3 regions of the Photobacterium sp. CCB-ST2H9 genome follow, and region 1 is predicted to be linked to each of the others. Evidence: riboswitches for the same ligand, from Rfam matches in the RefSeq annotation. Region 1 holds a riboswitch; each other region holds the start of a gene.
The links. A riboswitch is a leader RNA that binds a small molecule or an ion and turns the genes downstream of it on or off. The one in region 1 is predicted to bind thiamine pyrophosphate.

Region 1 (6,557 bases):
ATCGCTCAACGGATAAAAGGTACTCCGGGGATAACAGGCTGATACCGCCCAAGAGTTCATATCGACGGCGGTGTTTGGCACCTCGATGTCGGCTCATCACATCCTGGGGCTGAAGTCGGTCCCAAGGGTATGGCTGTTCGCCATTTAAAGTGGTACGCGAGCTGGGTTTAGAACGTCGTGAGACAGTTCGGTCCCTATCTGCCGTGGGCGCTGGATGATTGAAGGGAGTTGCTCCTAGTACGAGAGGACCGGAGTGAACGAACCGCTGGTGTTCGGGTTGTGTCGCCAGACGCATTGCCCGGTAGCTAAGTTCGGAACAGATAACCGCTGAAAGCATCTAAGCGGGAAGCTGGCCCTGAGATGAGTCATCCCTGAGACTTTGAGTCTCCTGAAGGGCTGTTCGAGACTAGAACGTTGATAGGCAGGGTGTGTAAGCGTTGTGAGGCGCTCAGCTAACCTGTACTAATTGCCCGTGAGGCTTAACCATACAACACCCAAGGGGTTTTAAGTACGGACTCCATGAGCACTTGAATGATGTGCTGAGAACTTTAGTCAGATTTTTCCGAGATTGTTGAACAAATTTTGCCTGGCGACCATAGCGCTGTGGAACCACCTGATCCCATGCCGAACTCAGACGTGAAACGCAGCAGCGCCGATGGTAGTGTGGGGTCTCCCCATGTGAGAGTAGGACATCGCCAGGCGCCCTATTTAGAAATCAGATACAGTCTGGTTTCAGCCGTGTGGAGCGGTAGTTCAGTTGGTTAGAATACCGGCCTGTCACGCCGGGGGTCGCGGGTTCGAGTCCCGTCCGCTCCGCCACTTCTTAGAGAAACCCAGTCAGCAATGGCTGGGTTTTTTGCTATTCAGGGTTCTGATAATTTCTCACTGACGCAAAGCCTCAGACTAGGCGTCCCCCTCGAAAGACTGGGGCTTTTTTACGTTGGGGATTTGATATCCGTCCTTCGGCCGGACGCCTCCCGGTCGAATGCGATTCCAGCTGTCCGCTACTTCTTAAAGAAACCCAGCCAGTCATGACTTTTTTTTGCTATTTGCTATTCGTGATTTGATTTCTGACAGTTGGATATCCGCCTATTGGCAGGATGAATATTTCCCTCTCTCTGCCCGTTGTTTTAAAACTTAAGACATAACCACAGATGTGCCCCATGGGATGAAAGTTGAAGTCCACAGAAGAACTACTGGAACTCTGCGCTAAAGCGCATCCCAGGAGCACCTGTAGTGATTTGAGATAGGGTGTATTCATCTTCTAAAACGCTGGTGACACACTGTCTACAAGTCTGATATCGTGTTTTGGTTCTTAACTAGGATCAGCTGGAATGTTGTTGTCTGGCGAGGGAATACTGCACCAATCGGCCACGTAAACCTGTTGAGTTTGATGATCGATGTTTTAGTAGGCGGTTGAGCATCAAATTGATAAATTTCGACATTCAGGGCTGGTAATTATCATCAGTCTATATACAATACTTACCACACGACAGGGGTGTAGCTCCAATTGGCAGAGCAGCGGATTCCAAATCCGCGTGTTGGGAGTTCGAATCTCTCCACCCCTGCCATCTCTTTTAAGCTCTCGCAGAAATGCGGGAGCTTTTTCGTTTTCAGCGTTTATCTAACGCGATACCGTACGGCATTACATCCTCAGAATGCTGAATTTATTCGAGCCCAAATCGAAAAAAAGCCTCATCTATGATGAGGCTGGTACCAATCTAAACTCTCACGTCAGTCTTAGCTTCTCATCATCAGCTGATAGCCAATAAAGCAGGCAGAAATACTCAGGAATACATTTAAGAGCAGGTTCAGTGTCATCTTGGCGTACTCGCCGTGCTGAAGCAGGACGACGTTATCCATGGAGAATGTTGAAAATGTCGTGAGGGCGCCGAGAAAGCCCAATCCGAGAATCGGACGCCATGGTGAGGCTTCAATCATTCCCTGATTCAGGGCTGACATCAGCAGTCCCATGATAAATGAACCGATGACATTGACGGCGAGGGTCCCATAAGGGAAGCCGCGTCCAAACAGGACAACAGACAGCTCGGCTATCAGATAACGGGCACATGCGCCAAAGGCTCCGCCAAAGGCAACATAGCTTAAAACGATGAGTTGATTCATTTGTACGCTGGTCTCTGTCAATCAAACCAGATACTAATACCATGAAATGAACCCTCTGTTGAGACAGTCACTAAGGTAATTCACAAAACAATGTGCTATACGGTGTTGTATTGCAAGCGTTCGTGAATTGAGGTGGTGATGAAGCTTTATAAAACGGTCTTGCTGGCACTCAACCCAGATGATCAACGGGCACAGCAGCTGGTCGTGAAAGCCGGGGTCGTGGCAAGCCATAACAATGCAGACCTACACCTGGCATATGTCGAGCCCGGGGTCGGTAATCTGAGTTTTTTGGATATTGAGCTGCAACTGAAAGAAGCCCATGACGATCAGGAGCTCAGGCGAATGGCGCAGTTGTCTGAATTAGCCACCCATTCTCCGCAGCCTGTGCGCGCGATGCATCTCTATGATGGTGATGTTGCAAAACATCTCATTGAACTGGCAGCAAAAATAAATGCAGACTTAGTGATTGTCGGCCATGCCAAAACGGATCTGCACTGGTTGCGAGAAGATGTCCGTCGTGAATTGGATCTGCATTTAAAGTGCGATGTGCTGATTTGTCGCTGATGCGTGACGGTTTTTACTGATTCCTGAAATTCAGTAAAGACCGCTTGCTGTCGGGATACACCTTTCTTATACTCGTTAGCTGAAACTTGTCGGAGTGCCAACTGGCTGAGACCGCATTGCGGGATCCGTTGAACCTGATCAGATTAGTATCTGCGAAGGGAACAAGAGAAAATCTTCTGCCTAGCTGTACCTGTCGTGTACAGCTGCTGTATCAGACGATGCGACACGCCCTACTTGTGTCCGCCTCTTGTTTACGCGCCCATCCGTCAAGCAACTTCCCAGAAATATCAGATGAAAGGAAATTGCTATGTCGAGTCGCAAGCAAGCGAGACTGGAAGCGAAACAATTTATTGATTCACTCACTACCCAAGCCTACCCGAATTCCCGAAAAATCTATGTCACCGGCAGCCGGGATGATATCCGTGTCGGCATGCGTGAGATTGCTCAGGCTGACTCCTTAGTCGGCGGGGATAAAAATAACCCGATTTTTGAGCCGAACGAACCGGTACGAGTCTACGATACCTCTGGCTTTTATACCGATCCGGAACAGACGATTGATATCTACAGTGGTCTGCCAAAGCTGCGTGAAAACTGGATTGAAGAGCGGAATGATACTGAGCTGTTGGATGAGCTGAGTTCTGCCTATACCAAAGAGCGTCTGGCTGATGACACATTAGATGAGCTGCGTTTTGCGCTCCGTGCCCGTGTCCGCCGGGCTAAGCCAGGCCAGTGCGTGACTCAGATGCACTACGCCCGCAAGGGGATCATCACGCCGGAGATGGAATATATCGCGCTCCGTGAAAACATGGGCCGCGCCCGTTACCGTGATGAAGTGCTGAACCAGCAGCATCCGGGACAAAGCTTCGGCGCCAACCTGCCCAAAGACATTACCCCTGAATTTGTGCGAAAAGAGGTGGCTGAAGGCCGCGCTATTATCCCGTCCAACATCAACCACCCGGAATCTGAGCCGATGATTATCGGTCGTAATTTTCTGGTGAAGGTGAATGCCAATATCGGGAATTCGGCGGTCAGTTCCTCGATTGAGGAAGAAGTAGAAAAACTGGTGTGGTCGACCCGCTGGGGCGGCGATACCGTGATGGACCTGTCAACCGGTCGGAACATTCACGAGACCCGTGAGTGGATCATCCGTAACAGTCCGGTGCCGATTGGAACCGTACCAATGTATCAGGCGCTGGAGAAGGTGAACGGCATTGCTGAGAACCTCAATTGGGACGTGTTCCGTGACACCTTGCTGGAGCAGGCGGAACAGGGCGTTGACTACTTTACGATTCACGCCGGTGTGTTGCTGCGCTATGTCCCGATGACGGCCAAGCGCGTGACGGGTATTGTTTCCCGTGGCGGTTCTATCATGGCGAAATGGTGTCTGGCACATCACAAGGAAAGCTTCCTGTATGAGCACTTTCGCGAGATTTGCGAGATCTGCGCAAAATACGATATCGCGCTGTCGCTTGGCGATGGCTTGCGTCCGGGTTCAGTCGCGGATGCCAATGACGAAGCCCAGTTCAGCGAACTGCGTACACTGGGAGAGCTGACTCAGATCGCCTGGGAATATGATGTACAGGTGATGATTGAAGGACCGGGGCATGTGCCGATGCATATGATCAAGGAAAACATGGAAGAGCAGCTCAAGCACTGCCATGAAGCTCCGTTCTATACCTTAGGCCCGCTGACGACCGATATTGCCCCGGGTTATGACCATATCACCTCCGGAATTGGTGCCGCGATGATTGGCTGGTATGGCTGTGCCATGCTGTGTTACGTGACGCCGAAAGAACACCTTGGCCTGCCGAATAAAGATGACGTGAAGACTGGCCTGATTACCTACAAACTCTGTGCTCACGCGGCTGATTTGGCCAAAGGACACCCGGGGGCGCAGGTCCGAGACAATGCATTGTCAAAGGCCCGTTTTGAATTCCGCTGGGAAGACCAGTTCAATCTGGGTCTGGACCCGGATACTGCCCGTGCATTCCACGATGAAACCCTGCCGCAGGAATCCGGCAAGATTGCGCACTTCTGTTCAATGTGTGGACCTAAATTCTGTTCGATGAAGATTTCTCAGGAAGTGCGGGATTATGCGAAAGCACAGAATGAGGCTCAGGTGATCCAGTTACTGGAGGATCCGCTGGAAGGCATGCGCCAGAAATCGGCCGAATTCCGGGAAAAAGGCAGCGAGCTATATCATCAGGCGAAAACCCATGAGGCAGATCAGGCATGAGTGGGGCGCAACAACTGACATTTCCGGGAATGGAGGGCGGCATCGGGCCGCTCTATCCTGTCGTCGATGATGTTCACTGGATTGCCCGGCTGCTGCCGCTGGGCGTGAAAACGGTTCAGCTGCGGATGAAAGATCCGGCACATCCAGAACTGGAAACACAAATCATCGAAGCCATCCGGCTGGGCCGTGTGCACAACGCTCAGGTGTTTATCAATGACTACTGGCAGCTGGCGCTGAAACACGGCGCTTACGGGGTGCATCTGGGACAGGAAGATCTGGATGCCGCCGATCTGGATGCCTTGCGTCATGCCAGTATCCGGCTGGGTGTTTCTACCCGGACGTCGGCTGAGTTGCAGCGCGGCCTGGCGATTGCGCCGAGCTATGTGGCAATCGGCCACATCTTCCCGACGCCAACCAAGGACATGCCAACCCCGCCGCAAGGGGTCGCACAGCTGAAGGAACATCTGGCGACCGTGGCGGGCCGTTATCCGACGGTGGCTATCGGCGGAATTGACCTGAGCAATGTGGCGGACGTCTGGCAGACCGGCGTGTCCTGTGTCGCCGTGGTGCGGGCCGTGACGGCTGCACCGGACACGGAGCAGGCTCTGGCCGCTTTCGCTGAAAAGCTGGTGAGGTAAGCCATGCTGACTGACGAATCTTTTTTACGCTATCACCGTCAGGTGCAGTTGCCGGAAATTGGTGAGCAGGGTCAGCTGGCCCTGCAACAGGCCAAGGTGCTGATCATCGGTGCCGGTGGTCTGGGAGCGCCCGCGGCGTTGTATCTGGCCGGTGCCGGTGTGGGCAGTCTGGTGATTGCGGACGGCGATCGGGTGGAGCGTTCCAACCTGCAACGCCAGATCATCTACCGCGATGACAATCAGGGCGAGAGCAAGGCTCAGGCCGCAGTCGCGCAGGTGAAGGCACTCAATCCGCACATCCGGGCCCGGGCCGTGACCGCCAATCTGGCTAAGTTACAGCTGGCGATGGAAATCAGCCTTGCGGATGTGGTGCTCGATTGCACCGACAATTTTGCCAGCCGCCATGCCATCAATCAGGCCTGTTTCGAACACGGCAAGCAGCTAATCTCCGGGGCGGCGATCCGCTGGCAGGGGCAACTGATGAACTTTGATTTCCGGGCGCAGCAGGGGCCTTGCTATCACTGCCTGTTTCCGCACGGTGACATGCAGGCACCGCAAAATTGCAGCGAGTCCGGGATTGCCGGTCCCGTCGTCGGGATCATGGGGACCTTCCAGGCCTTGCAGGCTATCAAGGCGATCACCGGCAGTGGCGAATCTGGCAAGGGTCAGTTCCGCCAGTTTGACGGCCTCACCCTGCAATGGCAGCAGTTTGCTCTGCCCGTGAACCCGCAATGCTCTGTATGCAGTAAGGAATCTTTATGACCATGATTAACGTTCAGGTGAACGATAAAGCCATGCAGCTGGCGGCAGAAACCTCGCTACGAGCGCTGCTGGAGCAACTGGCAATGCCGCTGGATGCCACCGCAGTGGCGCTCAATCAGTCGATTGTCAGTCGTGATTGCTGGGGAGACACCGTGCTCAGCGATGGCGACGCGATCGCCCTGTTTCAAGCTATTGCAGGAGGCTGAGATGCTGACGATTGCTGATAAAACGTT
Region 2 (6,557 bases), 410 kb from region 1:
CTCAGGTCACCTGGGGCACCAACCCGGGTCAGGTGATTGCGGTGGACGAGCCAATCCCGGCTCCGGAAAACTTCAGCGATCCGGTCGAGCGTGCTTCTGCCGAGAAAGCTCTGGCCTACATGGGTCTGCAGGCCGGCAAAAAACTGTCTGACTTCCCGGTCGATAAAGTCTTCATCGGCTCCTGCACCAACTCCCGCATTGAAGATATGCGTGCCGCGGCAGCCGTTGCCAAAGGCCGCAAGGTTGCACCAAACGTTCAGGCGCTGGTGGTTCCCGGCTCTGAGCAGGTGAAAGCGCAGGCGGAACAGGAAGGTCTGGACAAGATTTTCATTGAAGCCGGTTTTGAATGGCGCCTGCCGGGCTGCTCCATGTGTCTGGCGATGAACAACGACCGTCTGGGTCCCGGGGAGCGCTGCGCTTCCACCAGTAACCGGAACTTCGAAGGCCGTCAGGGCCGTGATGGCCGCACCCATCTGGTGAGCCCGGCCATGGCAGCTGCTGCAGCCTGCGCCGGTCACTTCGTGGATATCCGCGAGCTGGACCAAGAAACCCTTGCGACCGCCTAACAGAGCCACCGCCTAACAGAGAAGGAAAATACCCATGGCAGGAATTCAACAACATACCGGACTGGTGGTGCCGCTGGATGCCGCGAACGTCGACACTGACGCCATCATTCCGAAACAGTTTTTACAGAAAGTAAACCGCATTGGCTTTGGCAAGCATCTATTCCACGACTGGCGTTTTCTGGACGATGCGGGTAAGCAACCCAATCCGGAATTTGTCCTGAACTACCCGCGCTATCAGGGTGCCAGCATCTTGCTGGCCCGGGAAAACTTCGGCTGTGGTTCTTCCCGCGAACATGCCCCGTGGGCGCTGGCGGATTACGGCATCAAAGTAATGATTGCACCCAGCTTTGCCGATATCTTCTACGGTAACTCAATCAATAACCAGATGGTGCCGGTACGCCTGACAGAAACGGAAGTGGACGAAATCTTCCAGTATGTCGAAGCCAATGAAGGCGCCGAAGTGACGGTTGATCTGGAAACCATGACGGTCAGTGCCAACGGCAAATCGTATTCATTTGAAATCGACGAGTTCCGCCGCCACTGCCTGCTGAACGGTCTGGATAACATTGGCCTGACGCTGCAACACGAAGATAAAATCGCGGAATATGAAAGCAAGATCCCGGCTTTCTTAGCCTGATCTATACTCAAGAGTCAGCCTCAGACACCCTGCTCCGGCAGGGTGTTTTGTTCAGGTCTGCAGGCAAGACATCACACGAACCAGAAAGAAACGCGTTTCCTTTCGGTCTCTTAGATATCAGCCATCTACAGAGGTGTTCACATGTTTTCGTTCCGCCGGGCTCTGCCTTTATTCACTGTCCTGATTTTACTCAGCTTCTCATCAGCCCCCATGGCCGCGCCGAAAGCCGACCTCTGGCCGTTCTGGCAAACCAGCAACCCCCAAAGCACCACCACAGTAGATCACAGCGCCTGGCAAAGTCTGCTGAACACCTACCTGCTCGTCGCCCCACAACAGACCCGTTTTCGCTACGCTGCGGTCAGTCCGCAAGATAAAAGCAGCCTGAATCAGTATATTGCCGGGCTGACCTCACGCGATCCCCGTCGTTTGAACCGCAATGAGCAGTTCGCTTACTGGGTGAATATCTACAATGCGCTGACCGTCAAAGTGATCCTCGACCACTATCCGGTCAGCTCAATTACCAAGCTGGGGGGGCTGTTCAGTTTCGGGCCCTGGGATGAACAGCTGATCACCATTGACGGCAAAAAACTGTCCCTGAACGATATCGAGCACCGTATTCTCCGCCCGATCTGGCAGGACAAACGCATTCACTATGTGGTGAACTGCGCCAGTCTGGGCTGCCCGGATCTGCTGCCGGAAGTCATGCATGCCGACCAGATCAATGCTCAGCTCGACGGCGCCGCACGCCGGTTCATCAACAGCCCCAAAGGGGTCGATGACAAAGGCGGTCAAGTCCGGCTGTCTTCGATTTATGACTGGTATCAGTTTGATTTCGGCTCACTGACAGATCTGCAGAAACACCTCAACCGCTACCGCAAACAGCCGGTCACGCTCACCAGCCCAAGGTATGATTATGACTGGCGCCTGAATGAGATTCGCTAGTTCCCGGCTCCCAGACTGGCATCCGCTGATAATTCCGGCTGGCAACCCGTGCCCGCCCCGTTTACAATGAGAGCCGTTCTCATGGGGAGTCTCCGGACTGAGATCGTGTCTGTTTATGTATATGCAGCACACGGGACCCATTGAACCTGAACCAGGTCATGCTGGCGTAGGAATTGAGAAACTGAAAGCACATCATTACTTTCCCTTTTCGTGACTTTCCCGGGACGTGCTCCCGCTCACTCAACGCCGCGCCTTGAAGAAATCGGAATTCCCTGCCAAGCAGGTACTCAGGAGCGCTTTGTGAAACACATACTGACAGCTTTACCCTTACTGGTTGCCGCCTCGTCTGCAGCCGCTGCTCAACCGACTCTGACGGTATACACCTACAGTTCGTTTACCGCAGACTGGGGCCCGGGCCCTGCAATTGAAAAAACCTTCGAAAAAGAATGTGGCTGTGATTTACAGTTCGTCGCGCTGGACGATGGGGTGTCCATCCTCAACCGTGTCCGTCTGGAAGGCAAAAACACGAAGGCCGATGTCCTGCTGGGTCTGGACAACAACCTGATGACGGAAGCGAAGAAAACCGGGCTGCTGGCAAAAAGCGGTGTCGACACATCCGCTGTCACCATTCCGGGGGGCTGGCAGGATCAAACCTTCGTGCCTTTCGATTACGGTTATTTCGCCTTTATTTACAACAGCCAGAAGCTCAAGAACCCGCCAGCCAGCCTGAAAGCGCTGGTCGAACGTGACGACCTGAACCTGATCTATCAGGATCCGCGTACTTCGACCCCGGGGCAGGGTCTGATGCTGTGGGTGAAATCCGTCTACGGTGATCAGTCCTCTGATGCCTGGCAGCAACTGGCCAAGAAGACCGTGACCGTCACCAAAGGCTGGTCAGAAGCCTACAATATGTTCCTCAAGGGCGAGACCGATCTGGTGCTGTCTTACACCACTTCCCCGGCCTATCACATCATTGCCGAGAAGGAAGACAAATATAAAGCGGCCAACTTCAGTGAAGGCCACTACATGCAGGTGGAAGTTGCCGCTAAACTGAAGCACAGCCCAAATCAGGCGCTGGCGGATAAGTTCATGAACTTTATCCTGACGCCGGGCTTCCAGTCCCAGATCCCGACCGGCAACTGGATGTATCCGGTCACCGATCAGCCGCTGCCTGAAGCGTTCAAGGCACTGCCGCGTCCGGCCAAATCGCTGGAATTCAGTGCTGACGAAGTTGCGAAAGAGCGCAAAACCTGGGTCCGCGAATGGCAAACAGCCCTGACGCAATAATCCTGTAGGACTGACGTTGTTACTTTCCCGTTCCAGCCTGCCCGGCCTGCTGAGTGCCGGGCTCATTCTGATCCTGGTCGGCGGAGCGCTCAGCGCTCTGCTGACGCAGGCGACCGACATCCGGCCGCTGGCGCTCTGGCAGGATCCTTACCTGCGCCATGTTACTGCATTCAGTTTTCAGCAGGCCATTCTATCGACGCTGCTGAGCGTGCTCCCGGCCATCCCAGTCGCTTATGCCCTGTCACGCCGCCGTTTTCCCGGCCGGGCGCTGCTGCTGCGCCTGTTCGCCATGACCGTCGTTCTGCCGGTTCTGGTCGCCGTGTTCGGCCTGCTGGCCATTTATGGCAACAGCGGCCTGCTGGCCCAGTGGCTGGCGACGCTGGAGATGAAACTGCCTTTCAGTCTTTATGGCCTGAACGGCATTCTGCTGGCCCATGTTTTTCTTAACCTGCCGCTGGCCAGCCGGTTGCTGCTGCAAAGTCTGGAAGGCATTCCCGCCGAACAGCATCAGCTCGCCGCACACTTAGGGATGCGAGGCTGGCCGCTGTTCCGGCTGGTCGCCTGGCCGCGGCTGCGTCAGCAACTGCCGCAGGTGGCAGGTCTGGTCTTCATGCTCTGTTTCACCAGTTTTGCCGTCATCATGTCTCTGGGCGGCGGCCCGAAAGCAACCACCATCGAGCTGGCCATTTATCAGGCGCTGCGATATGACTTTGATTTAGCGGCCGGTGCCATGCTGGCGCTGTGGCAGATGCTGCTGTGCTGCTCGCTGGTCCTCGTGAGTCAGCGCTTTGCCCGGCCACTGTCGACCCTTACCGGCCGGGTGCAGCAGGGCCACCCGAACTATCTCGACAGCCGGGCGGCCCGATGCTGGGATGGATTCTGGATCGGTGCCGTGCTGCTGCTGGTGATACCGCCGATGCTGGCCGTGCTGAGTGCAGGCATCAACAGCAAACTGCCCGGCTTACTCAGTACGCCTGCACTCTGGCAGGCCGTCAGCCACTCGCTGCAAATCGCCGCACTGGCCTGCCTGCTGGCCCTGATCGGCGGGATTGCCATTCTCTGTGCCAGCCGGTTCTGGCGTTTGCAGCATTACAAAGCCTCAGCCGATGGCCTGGAGCTGATCGGCACCATCATTCTGGTCACGCCGAGCCTGGTGATCAGCACCGGGCTGTTTCTGTTACTGCGCGAGTTCACCGATGTCTTTTCCTCGGCTTTCTGGGTGGTGGTCGCCGTCAATGCCCTGATGGCGCTGCCTTATGTCATCAAGACCCTGAGTCAGCCCATGCTGCATCTGGCCCAGCAGTACAACCCGCTGTGTCAGAGTCTGGGCATGCGCGGCCTGTCCCGGTTGTATCTGGTGGAATGGCGGGCGCTGCGCAAACCAGTCGCTCAGGCGATGGCAATCAGCTTTGTCCTGTCACTGGGCGATCTCGGGGCCATTGCCCTGTTCGGCAGTCAGGATTTTCAGACGCTGCCGCTCTACCTGTTCCAGCTGATGGACAGCTATCAGATGGATGCTGCCGCCGTAGCCGCATTATTCCTGCTGCTGCTCAGCCTGGGAATTTTTACTGCGGTGGAGCGCCTGCTCTTATCCCGCGATGCTTCCTCCGTTCACGCTTCACATGGATAACCTATGACTGCCCCGATGCTGACCCTGTCCCAACTCTGTCACTGCTACCGCCATGGTCATCAGGAATCCATGACGCTGAGCTTCGATCTCAACGTCGATAAAGGCGACATCCTGGCCGTAATCGGCCCCAGCGGGGCTGGCAAAAGTACCCTGCTGGCGATGATTGCCGGATTCCTCAAACCCGACAGTGGCGAGCTTTATATCGACGGTGAAAAAATTGACCGGCAATCACCGGCAGAGCGACCGCTGTCGATCCTGTTTCAGGATCACAACCTGTTTCCGCACCTGAGTGTGTTCGACAACATTGCGCTGGGGATCCATCCCGGCCTCAAGCTCAGCGCCGCAGAGAAAGTGCAGGTTCAAATGGCTGCCCAGCGGGTGGGGATCGGCCCGTATCTGGATCGCCTGCCGGAGCAGCTTTCCGGCGGCCAGAAACAACGGGTCGCACTGGCTCGCTGCCTGGTGCGCCACCGCCCGCTGCTGCTACTGGACGAGCCTTTTTCCGCCCTGGATCCGGCGCTGCGGCAGGAAATGCTGGATCTGGTTGCTGGTCTGGCGAAAGAAGCCGGGATCACGGTGCTGATGATCACCCACAGCCCGGATGACGCCATGAAGATCGCCGACCATTGCGCCTTTGTCGATCAGGGTCGCATTCAGGTGTGTGGCCCCACCCAGCAGGTGCTGAGTGAGGCATCAGATGATGGGTTAAGAAAATATCTGGGGCGCTGAGTACTCCGGCAGATCACACGCCCTGTGATTACAGGTTTTCTTCCGCAAATTCCGCCAGACGGCTGCGGACCACGCCATTCAGATAAATGTTGGCACTGCCTTCAAAATCCTTAAATCGTTCAACGATATAGGTCAGGCCTGATGTCACAGGCGACAGGTACGTAGAATCGATCTGTGCCAGGTTACCGGAACAGACCAGCTTGGTGCCCTCACCACACCGGGTGATGATGGTCTTGATTTGCGACGCGGTCAGGTTCTGACACTCATCCAGCAACACAAAGGCGTTCTGAATCGAGCGGCCGCGCATAAAGTTAATCGATTTGAACTGGATGTTGGCTTTTTCGAAAATGTATTTCATCGAGCCGTCGGTGCAGACATCATGCTTGTGCAGTGCTTCCATGGTATCTGTCACTGCGGCCAGCCAGGGCATCATCTTCTCTTCTTCCGTCCCCGGCAGGAAACCGATGGATTCGGCGATATCCGGGGTATTCCGGGTCACAATAATCTTGTCATACATCCCTTTTTCAATCACCTGCTCCAGCGCAGCCGCCATCGCCAGGATCGTCTTACCACAGCCGGCCGGGCCGGTCAGGATCACCAGATCAATATCCGGATCGAGCAGCGCATCGAGCGCCATGCCCTGATAAATATTCTTCGGATGAATCCCCCAGGCCTGACGGTGCATCAACCGCTCATGCCCCAGATCTTTCAGAGTGACGTTTTCCCCGTCAAGTTCCTGGATCCGGGCGGCAAAATCCGTGTCCTG
Region 3 (6,557 bases), on a different replicon from region 1:
TGAAAAAAGATCCCAGTGAGAATCAATATGGCCAGAACCAAAAATTTTGACAGAGAAGAAAAGCTTATCCAGGCAATGGAACTGTTCTGGCAAAAAGGCTATGCCGATACTTCAGTGTCGGATTTGGTCGAACATCTGGAGATCAACCGATTCAGTCTTTACAACACTTATACGGATAAAGCCTCTCTTTTCAGTGAAGCGCTGGATTATTACCTGCAACAGGTGTCGTTTCCGCCATTGCGAAAAATTTTGCACGATGAATCGGGTTACTCCGATATTCTGGCTTATCTGAAACGTTTTGTTGCCCTACAGCGCGATCAGAAATGTGGGTGTTTCATGCAAAATGCTTTGCTCGAACGGGCCCACTGTGATGAAAGTGTGCTGGCATCGGGTGGTTTACTCTTCGAAACCCTGGCTGCACGTTATCAACAGGCAATCCGGAATGCTCAGGCAAACGGCGAATGGAATAAAGCAACGGATCCGGTTCAGTTCAGCCGTTTTCTGGTCATGCAAATGCAGGGAATCCGGGTGCTCGGTAAAGCGCGGCAATATGAAATGCTGGAAGATGGCGTGGGTATCCTGCTGAATATGCTGGAGAACTTACACCTGGCCGGGAAATAATTTGCGGGAACAATTGATAAATGCACAGACTGAGATGACCATGTGGCTGGGAAAAGGGCCAGATTTCAGTCTGGCCATTTGTAAACGGCTTATCAGATCAGGTAATTATTTATGATGCTTCGGCCGCGTTCAGTCCCTGTTGCCAGAACGCAACTTCCATACGTGTCGCTGTCCTGAAGATGTTGATGAGCTGCTGACCTCTCGGACTGTGTACAGAGATTTCTTCCAGCAGACTGTTCAGATAATGGATGCTGTTCTGCACATCGTGTTGGAAGGATTCGCCACCATACAGCGTAATCCAGCTGCTGTATGGGTTATTGGTTAAGTTGGTTTCAGTGGCATGAATCAGTCTTTCACCGATCATGGCATAACCAATCGCACAAGGTGCGAGGGCCGTAAACAGGTCAGCCATGTCGCCAGCCATGCCCGTATCAAGCACATAACGGGTGTAAGCCACAGTGCCGACATCTTCGGCTTCCGCCTCCATATCTGACTCAGTGAGTCCCCATTGTTCACAATAACTGATGTGATGATGCATCTCGCTGCCAATCAACGCTTGTAACCCCGGGAGAGGGCGTCGCATTTCGTCTAAAGTCCGCGCTTTAAAAATAGCCAGGGCGTAAGCACGGGCGTAATGTTTCAGGAACAAAAAATCCTGTTTCAGATAGTGCAGGTAAGCCCCCGGGTTCAGTTCCCCACTGGCGAGTTGCTGCACAAAGATGTGGTGGGTGTAGTCATGCCAGTCATTTTGACATGCATTGATCAAATCCAGATGATTCATGTGTATTCCCTGAAATGTGTGTTTCTTGTGTTCTGACCTGGCTTAAAAAGCCGGGACAAAATCTTTCGCTTTGGGGGCGTTATCGATGATCTTGTGTTGATACATAAAATCAGAGAATTGATCGTAGCGGGCCTGATCAACCGCTGCCGGACGGAGAGCAAAGCGCGGCAAGGTATCTCGCCAGGCCATTTTGTTCAGCTCATTGTCCAGGGTATCGGGTGAATATGAGATGAAGGTTTTCCAGGCCTGATCCGGGTGATTCACAATGTACTGCGTTGCTTTTTCCAGTGCCTTGTTGAATTTTTTGAGGTCTTCAGCGTTGTACTGTTTTTTATTGGCGACCACGACCAGTTCGTCATAAGGCGGTACACCGTGCTCCTCAGGGAAGAACGCTTTTGCCTGATAGCCTTCCAGTGCCAGCTGGTTTGACTCGAAGTTACGCAGGCCACCCCAGATGGCGTCAACTTTTCCGGATGCCAGCGAAGAAGAGAGTGCCCAGCCAACATTCACGATTTTGACCTCGGAGAAATCAACACCGGCTGTTTTCAGCATGGTACCAATAGTCGCTTCTTCATTTCCTGCGATGGCGATTCCAATGGTTTTTCCTTTCAGATCAGCCAGAGATTCAATCCCTTTTTTATCCAGGACCATCAAGGTGTTGAGCGGCGTTGCAATCAGGGTGGATGCCCGAATCAACGGAAGACCTGCCGCCACATCAATTGTCAGGCTGGTCTGGTAAGAAATGGCTAAATCAGTTTTGCCTGCGGCAACCAGTTTGGCGGGCATGGACGGATCGGCTGGTTCCTGAATTTTAATGTCGAGCCCTTGCTCCTGAAACAGGCCATTTTTCTGAGCAATGATGATCGGGCCGTGATTAGGGTTAACAAACCAGTCCAGCATCAAGGTGAGTTCTTTCGCTTGTGCCTGGAATGTCACAGCTGTCACTGCGACAGCGATCGCAGTACGGGTGGGGAAGTGAATCATAAGCGTATCCTTGGTTAAATCATGATTGTGACTGACTGTTTTCAGGCAGCCATGGAATTGCGCGTTTCAGCAGAAAGTCGGTCCCGAAATAAAGAGCAACAGAGAGGCTGGCCAATATAAAAAGAGCTGCAAACATCTCGTCGATCATCATTCGGGCATTGGCCTGTAACATCAGGTAGCCCAGCCCTTCGCTGGCGCCGACCCACTCACCGACAACGGCGCCAATCGGTGCGACGACAACAGCCACACGGATTCCGGATGCCAGTGCCGGTAATGCAGCCGGCAGTCGGATGTGGCGCAGGATTTGCCAGCGCGTTGCATGAAGTGTTTTTGCCAGATCAAGATATCCTTGCGGTGTATGGCGAAGACCGTCATAGCAGCAGGTCGTCACCGGAAAGAAAATGATGATGGCAGCCATCACAACTTTGGAGGCGATACCGTACCCCAGCCAGAGCATCAGAATTGGGGCGAGTGCGAAAACAGGAATCGCCTGACTGGCTATCAGCAGGGGCAACATCCAGCGTCTGACAGGGGTAAAAAGCAGCATCAACAATGCACAAAAGAGTCCGACCCCTAACCCTGTGACCAGACCCAGCATGATTTCACAGGTTGTGACCCAGGCATGGCGAAGCAGTACATCGTGGCGCTGAATCAGTTTATTGAGTACAGCCAGTGGTTCCGGCAGGATAAAACCGGGCAATTGAAACACTGTGACCACAGCCTGCCAGCCGAGGGCCAGAACACCAAGACTGATGACCAGCCGCGCGAGCGGGTGATGGTGAATAGAACGTGTTTTGACAGGTTTGCCAGTTTGCCATTGAGCCAATAATTTAGTCATTGTGTTGGTTTACCAAACTCAGGGCTTTCAGGATCTGCTGCTGACAATTCACAAGACGGGCGTCGATTTCACGCGGAATCGTCCCGTCCGGGGTTGGCAGCGAGGTGATTTTTGCGGGCTGGCCTTGCATCAGGAACACAGAGTGTCCCAGACGGAGTGCTTCCTGAGGGTCATGTGTAATGAGCAGTACGGTTCGGTTTTCCAGCAGTTCTGCAGCCAGATCCTGCAATTTGTATCGTGTGACAGCATCCAGTGCTGAAAAAGGTTCATCCATTAATACGAGTGGCTGGTCCTGCATCAGGGTTCGGGCGAGTGAAACCCGCTGACGCATTCCGCCAGAGAGCCTTGATGGGGGGGTAGAGATGTATTTTTTTAAGCCGACGCGTTCTAACAGTTCAATCGCTTGTGACTGATGCGTCTCACTGACTTTTCCGTGTTTGAGCTGAACACCAAAGCAAACATTATCAAGCACATTCAGCCAGGGAAGCAGTAAATCCTGCTGAGCCATATAGGCAATCTGTGCATTCACAGGTTGGTTGCTGCTGGTTTTAATGCTCCCTTGCCAATGGACGTCGGCAGGTAATAATCCGGCTAGTAGCCTGAGTAATGTGGTTTTACCGCATCCGCTTTGCCCGAGAATGCAATGCCACTGGCCTGGGATTAAACTGAGATTCAGCTGTCTGAATAATGGCATTTCCTGATCAGGGTAATGCAGACGAATATTATTCAGCTGAACCCCCAAGCCTGCCTGCCGGTCAGTCATGTGGTTTTCTTCCTGACGAGTGATGATTTGCTCAGGCACCTGCTTCTCCTTAACGCGGCTGGAGTGAATAGAAGTGATGAACCGGGCCATGACCTTGGCCAATCCGAAGTTGATCCGCATGTAACAGGGCTTGCGTCAGATAGGCTTTCCCGCGTGTCACGGCTTCTGTGAGGGTGTATCCCTGAGCCAGATAAGAAGCAATCGCTGCAGACAGCGTGCATCCCGTGCCATGCGTGTTCTGCGTCTGAACTCGCGAAGCAGTTAGGGTGACGGTGTCACTTTCTAGGATGAGATAGTCCGTGCTTTGTGCTTCCTGTTCCCAATGTCCCCCTTTCAGCAAAACAGCTTCAGTGTTGAGTTGTTTCAACTGCTCAATCAGCGCTTCTTTTTCTTCTGTTTCTTTTGTGTACACAACAGTTGAAACTGTACCAGAAAGGGATGAAACATGGGTTAAAGCGACTGCTTCTGGCAGATTTGGCGTGATCAGTGTTGCCAGAGGAAGAAGTTCTGACTTCAGAGTGGAAATGGCTTCGGCTTCCAGTAATAAGTCACCGCTGGTTGCAACCATCACCGGGTCGAGAACGATGAATTTCGGCCGGTATTGACGCAGTTTTTTAGCAACAGCACGAATGATAGTCGCATCACTCAGCATGCCTATTTTTACCGATTGGATATCAAGGTCGCTGAAGACAGCATCCAGCTGTTGTTCAACAAACGCCGGGCTGACCGGAAAAATACCCGTTACGCTCTGTGTATTTTGAGCCGTCAGTGCCGTGATAACCGAACAGGCATAGCCGCCAGTTGCCGAAATGGCTTTGATATCAGCCTGTATCCCGGCACCACCACCACTGTCTGAACCTGCAATTGTCAGTGTAATCGGGGTTTTAATTTCTGGGGAAAGTTCATGGTGAGCTGGCTTGTTCATTTTCATCCCTTGGCATCAATATCATGATTCATGATGGGGCAGGGATGACGAACAGTCGCGATGGTCACTGAGCCGTCAGGAATTGGCGCTTAGTGGCAGGCAAGTCTGCTAGTTCCCTACGCCAGTATGAGCTGGATCAGGTTCAACGGGTCCCACAGCGTGGTCTCAGCCTTTCGACTCCCCGACTAACGTTTAATCATTCTGTATGTTCAACCGAAGCTTGTTGTCTTCAGTATCATTTTGCGTTGGCATTCTAACCCTGTTTTTTTGAAGAAAGCAAAAGAATTCCAGAAAATCTGTGCGGGCTCCGGACAGAGGTGTTAAAGAAAGCCTATGATATCGTTACCGTCAATAATTCTGGAGACATTCAGTGAAACAGCATCATCAGATTAATTACGTTGAATTTCCTGCAAGTAACCTGCCGGCAACAAAAGCTTTTTTTGAATCCGCTTTTGGCTGGTCATTTACAGATTATGGTGATGAATATACAGCTTTTTCGGATCAGGGGCTGGATGGGGGATTTTATGCGGCGCCCCTGAAATCTGAATCAGAAAAAGGTGCGGCTTTAATTGTGCTGTACAGTGATAATTTAGAAGCGACAGAGCAAAAAGTCATCGAAGCGGGCGGCAAAATTGTGAAACCGATTTTTGCGTTTCCCGGAGGCCGCCGGTTCCACTTTACAGAACCGAGTGGTAATGAACTTGCTGTCTGGGCTGCTCCCGAGTAGCAAAGCACCCGATTGATGAATGAAAAGAGCTCCTGACGGAGCTCTTTATCGTTCGGGCAATGATGTTGCTTAATTCACTGTTGTAATCCGGCTGCTTCGGTCACCAGACACTGTTCGCAGCTGGACACCACTCGCCGCTGCTGGTGGATTGAGGCGATCATAAGCCTGCCAACTTGCGCCCTGATCGACTGAGTACTCAATGGTCAGGCCAGGGAAGGTGGAGTTCGCCTTCAGGACACCATTTTCGAGGACGCCGCCAGGGACAGGCAGGTTGAACGTAATGCCGCTTTGCTCCAGTTTCGGCAGCACTTTCTGGCCCAGGAGGTTTGCGAAGCGGTTGTAGTCCGTATTACGGGCTGCCTTGTCTACAGGGGTGCCAGCGTTGTCATTGGCTTCCCAGCCCGCCGTATGCCATGCACGCTCGGCCAGACCCAGAACACGCGGGAAAGTCATCCCTTCGAACTGAGCTTCAGTACGGACTGTTTCAGCCCACAGCGAACCCTGAATACCCAATACATTTTCAGGTTTCAGGAGTTTTTTCACACCAGCACCGGCAACCACGTCTTCTTTCGTAATTGGTGCACCGGCACGGGTGAAGTCGGCATTTGCGAACACATCATCCGGCATGTAACCAAAGGTCTTCCGGGTGTCGGTGAAACGTGGCGCCCAATAGTAACCGCGTTCGTTTGGATCCGGCTCGTATGGATGGTCGAAATACAGGTGGCTGGCATGGTTGTAAACAACTTTATAGTCGTTGTTTGCCAGATTATAGGCACGGTCAGCAACACCCCATTCCCAGATATTCTGCCAGGCGTTACCCCAGAGCTGACTGTTGGCCATTTCAGAGCGGGGGTAGACTTGTCCGCTGTGCATCAGACCGTCTTCCCAGCCTGCCATATCCAGACCATAGTTCGCTGT

Region 2: it holds a riboswitch for thiamine pyrophosphate, as region 1 does, so the genes downstream of both, thiB (thiamine ABC transporter substrate binding subunit) here and thiC (phosphomethylpyrimidine synthase ThiC) in region 1, are expected to answer to the same signal.
Region 3: it holds a riboswitch for thiamine pyrophosphate, as region 1 does, so the genes downstream of both, thiD (bifunctional hydroxymethylpyrimidine kinase/phosphomethylpyrimidine kinase) here and thiC (phosphomethylpyrimidine synthase ThiC) in region 1, are expected to answer to the same signal.

What each region holds. Positions count from the first base shown of each region.
Region 1 is NZ_CP100425.1:3,508,533-3,515,089, reverse strand. It holds rRNA gene L4174_RS16200 (23S ribosomal RNA) at 1-487, shown strand, start outside; rRNA gene rrf (5S ribosomal RNA) at 586-701, shown strand; tRNA gene L4174_RS16190 (tRNA-Asp) at 743-819, shown strand; tRNA gene L4174_RS16185 (tRNA-Trp) at 1,495-1,571, shown strand; gene crcB (fluoride efflux transporter CrcB) at 1,741-2,124, opposite strand; gene L4174_RS16175 (universal stress protein) at 2,263-2,688, shown strand; TPP riboswitch at 2,769-2,866, shown strand; gene thiC (phosphomethylpyrimidine synthase ThiC) at 2,996-4,924, shown strand; gene thiE (thiamine phosphate synthase) at 4,921-5,562, shown strand; gene L4174_RS16160 (HesA/MoeB/ThiF family protein) at 5,566-6,324, shown strand; gene thiS (sulfur carrier protein ThiS) at 6,321-6,530, shown strand; gene L4174_RS16150 (thiazole synthase) at 6,532-6,557, shown strand, end outside.
Region 2 is NZ_CP100425.1:3,103,179-3,109,735, forward strand. It holds gene leuC (3-isopropylmalate dehydratase large subunit) at 1-566, shown strand, start outside; gene leuD (3-isopropylmalate dehydratase small subunit) at 601-1,203, shown strand; gene L4174_RS14210 (DUF547 domain-containing protein) at 1,345-2,145, shown strand; TPP riboswitch at 2,218-2,336, shown strand; gene thiB (thiamine ABC transporter substrate binding subunit) at 2,446-3,432, shown strand; gene thiP (thiamine/thiamine pyrophosphate ABC transporter permease ThiP) at 3,449-5,062, shown strand; gene thiQ (thiamine ABC transporter ATP-binding protein) at 5,078-5,791, shown strand; gene L4174_RS14230 (PhoH family protein) at 5,820-6,557, opposite strand, start outside.
Region 3 is NZ_CP100426.1:623,157-629,713, reverse strand. It holds gene L4174_RS19460 (TetR/AcrR family transcriptional regulator) at 28-621, shown strand; gene tenA (thiaminase II) at 731-1,402, opposite strand; gene L4174_RS19450 (ABC transporter substrate-binding protein) at 1,445-2,386, opposite strand; gene L4174_RS19445 (ABC transporter permease) at 2,406-3,224, opposite strand; gene L4174_RS19440 (ABC transporter ATP-binding protein) at 3,217-3,987, opposite strand; gene thiD (bifunctional hydroxymethylpyrimidine kinase/phosphomethylpyrimidine kinase) at 4,037-4,912, opposite strand; TPP riboswitch at 5,009-5,106, opposite strand; gene L4174_RS19430 (VOC family protein) at 5,283-5,639, shown strand; gene L4174_RS19425 (family 20 glycosylhydrolase) at 5,709-6,557, opposite strand, start outside.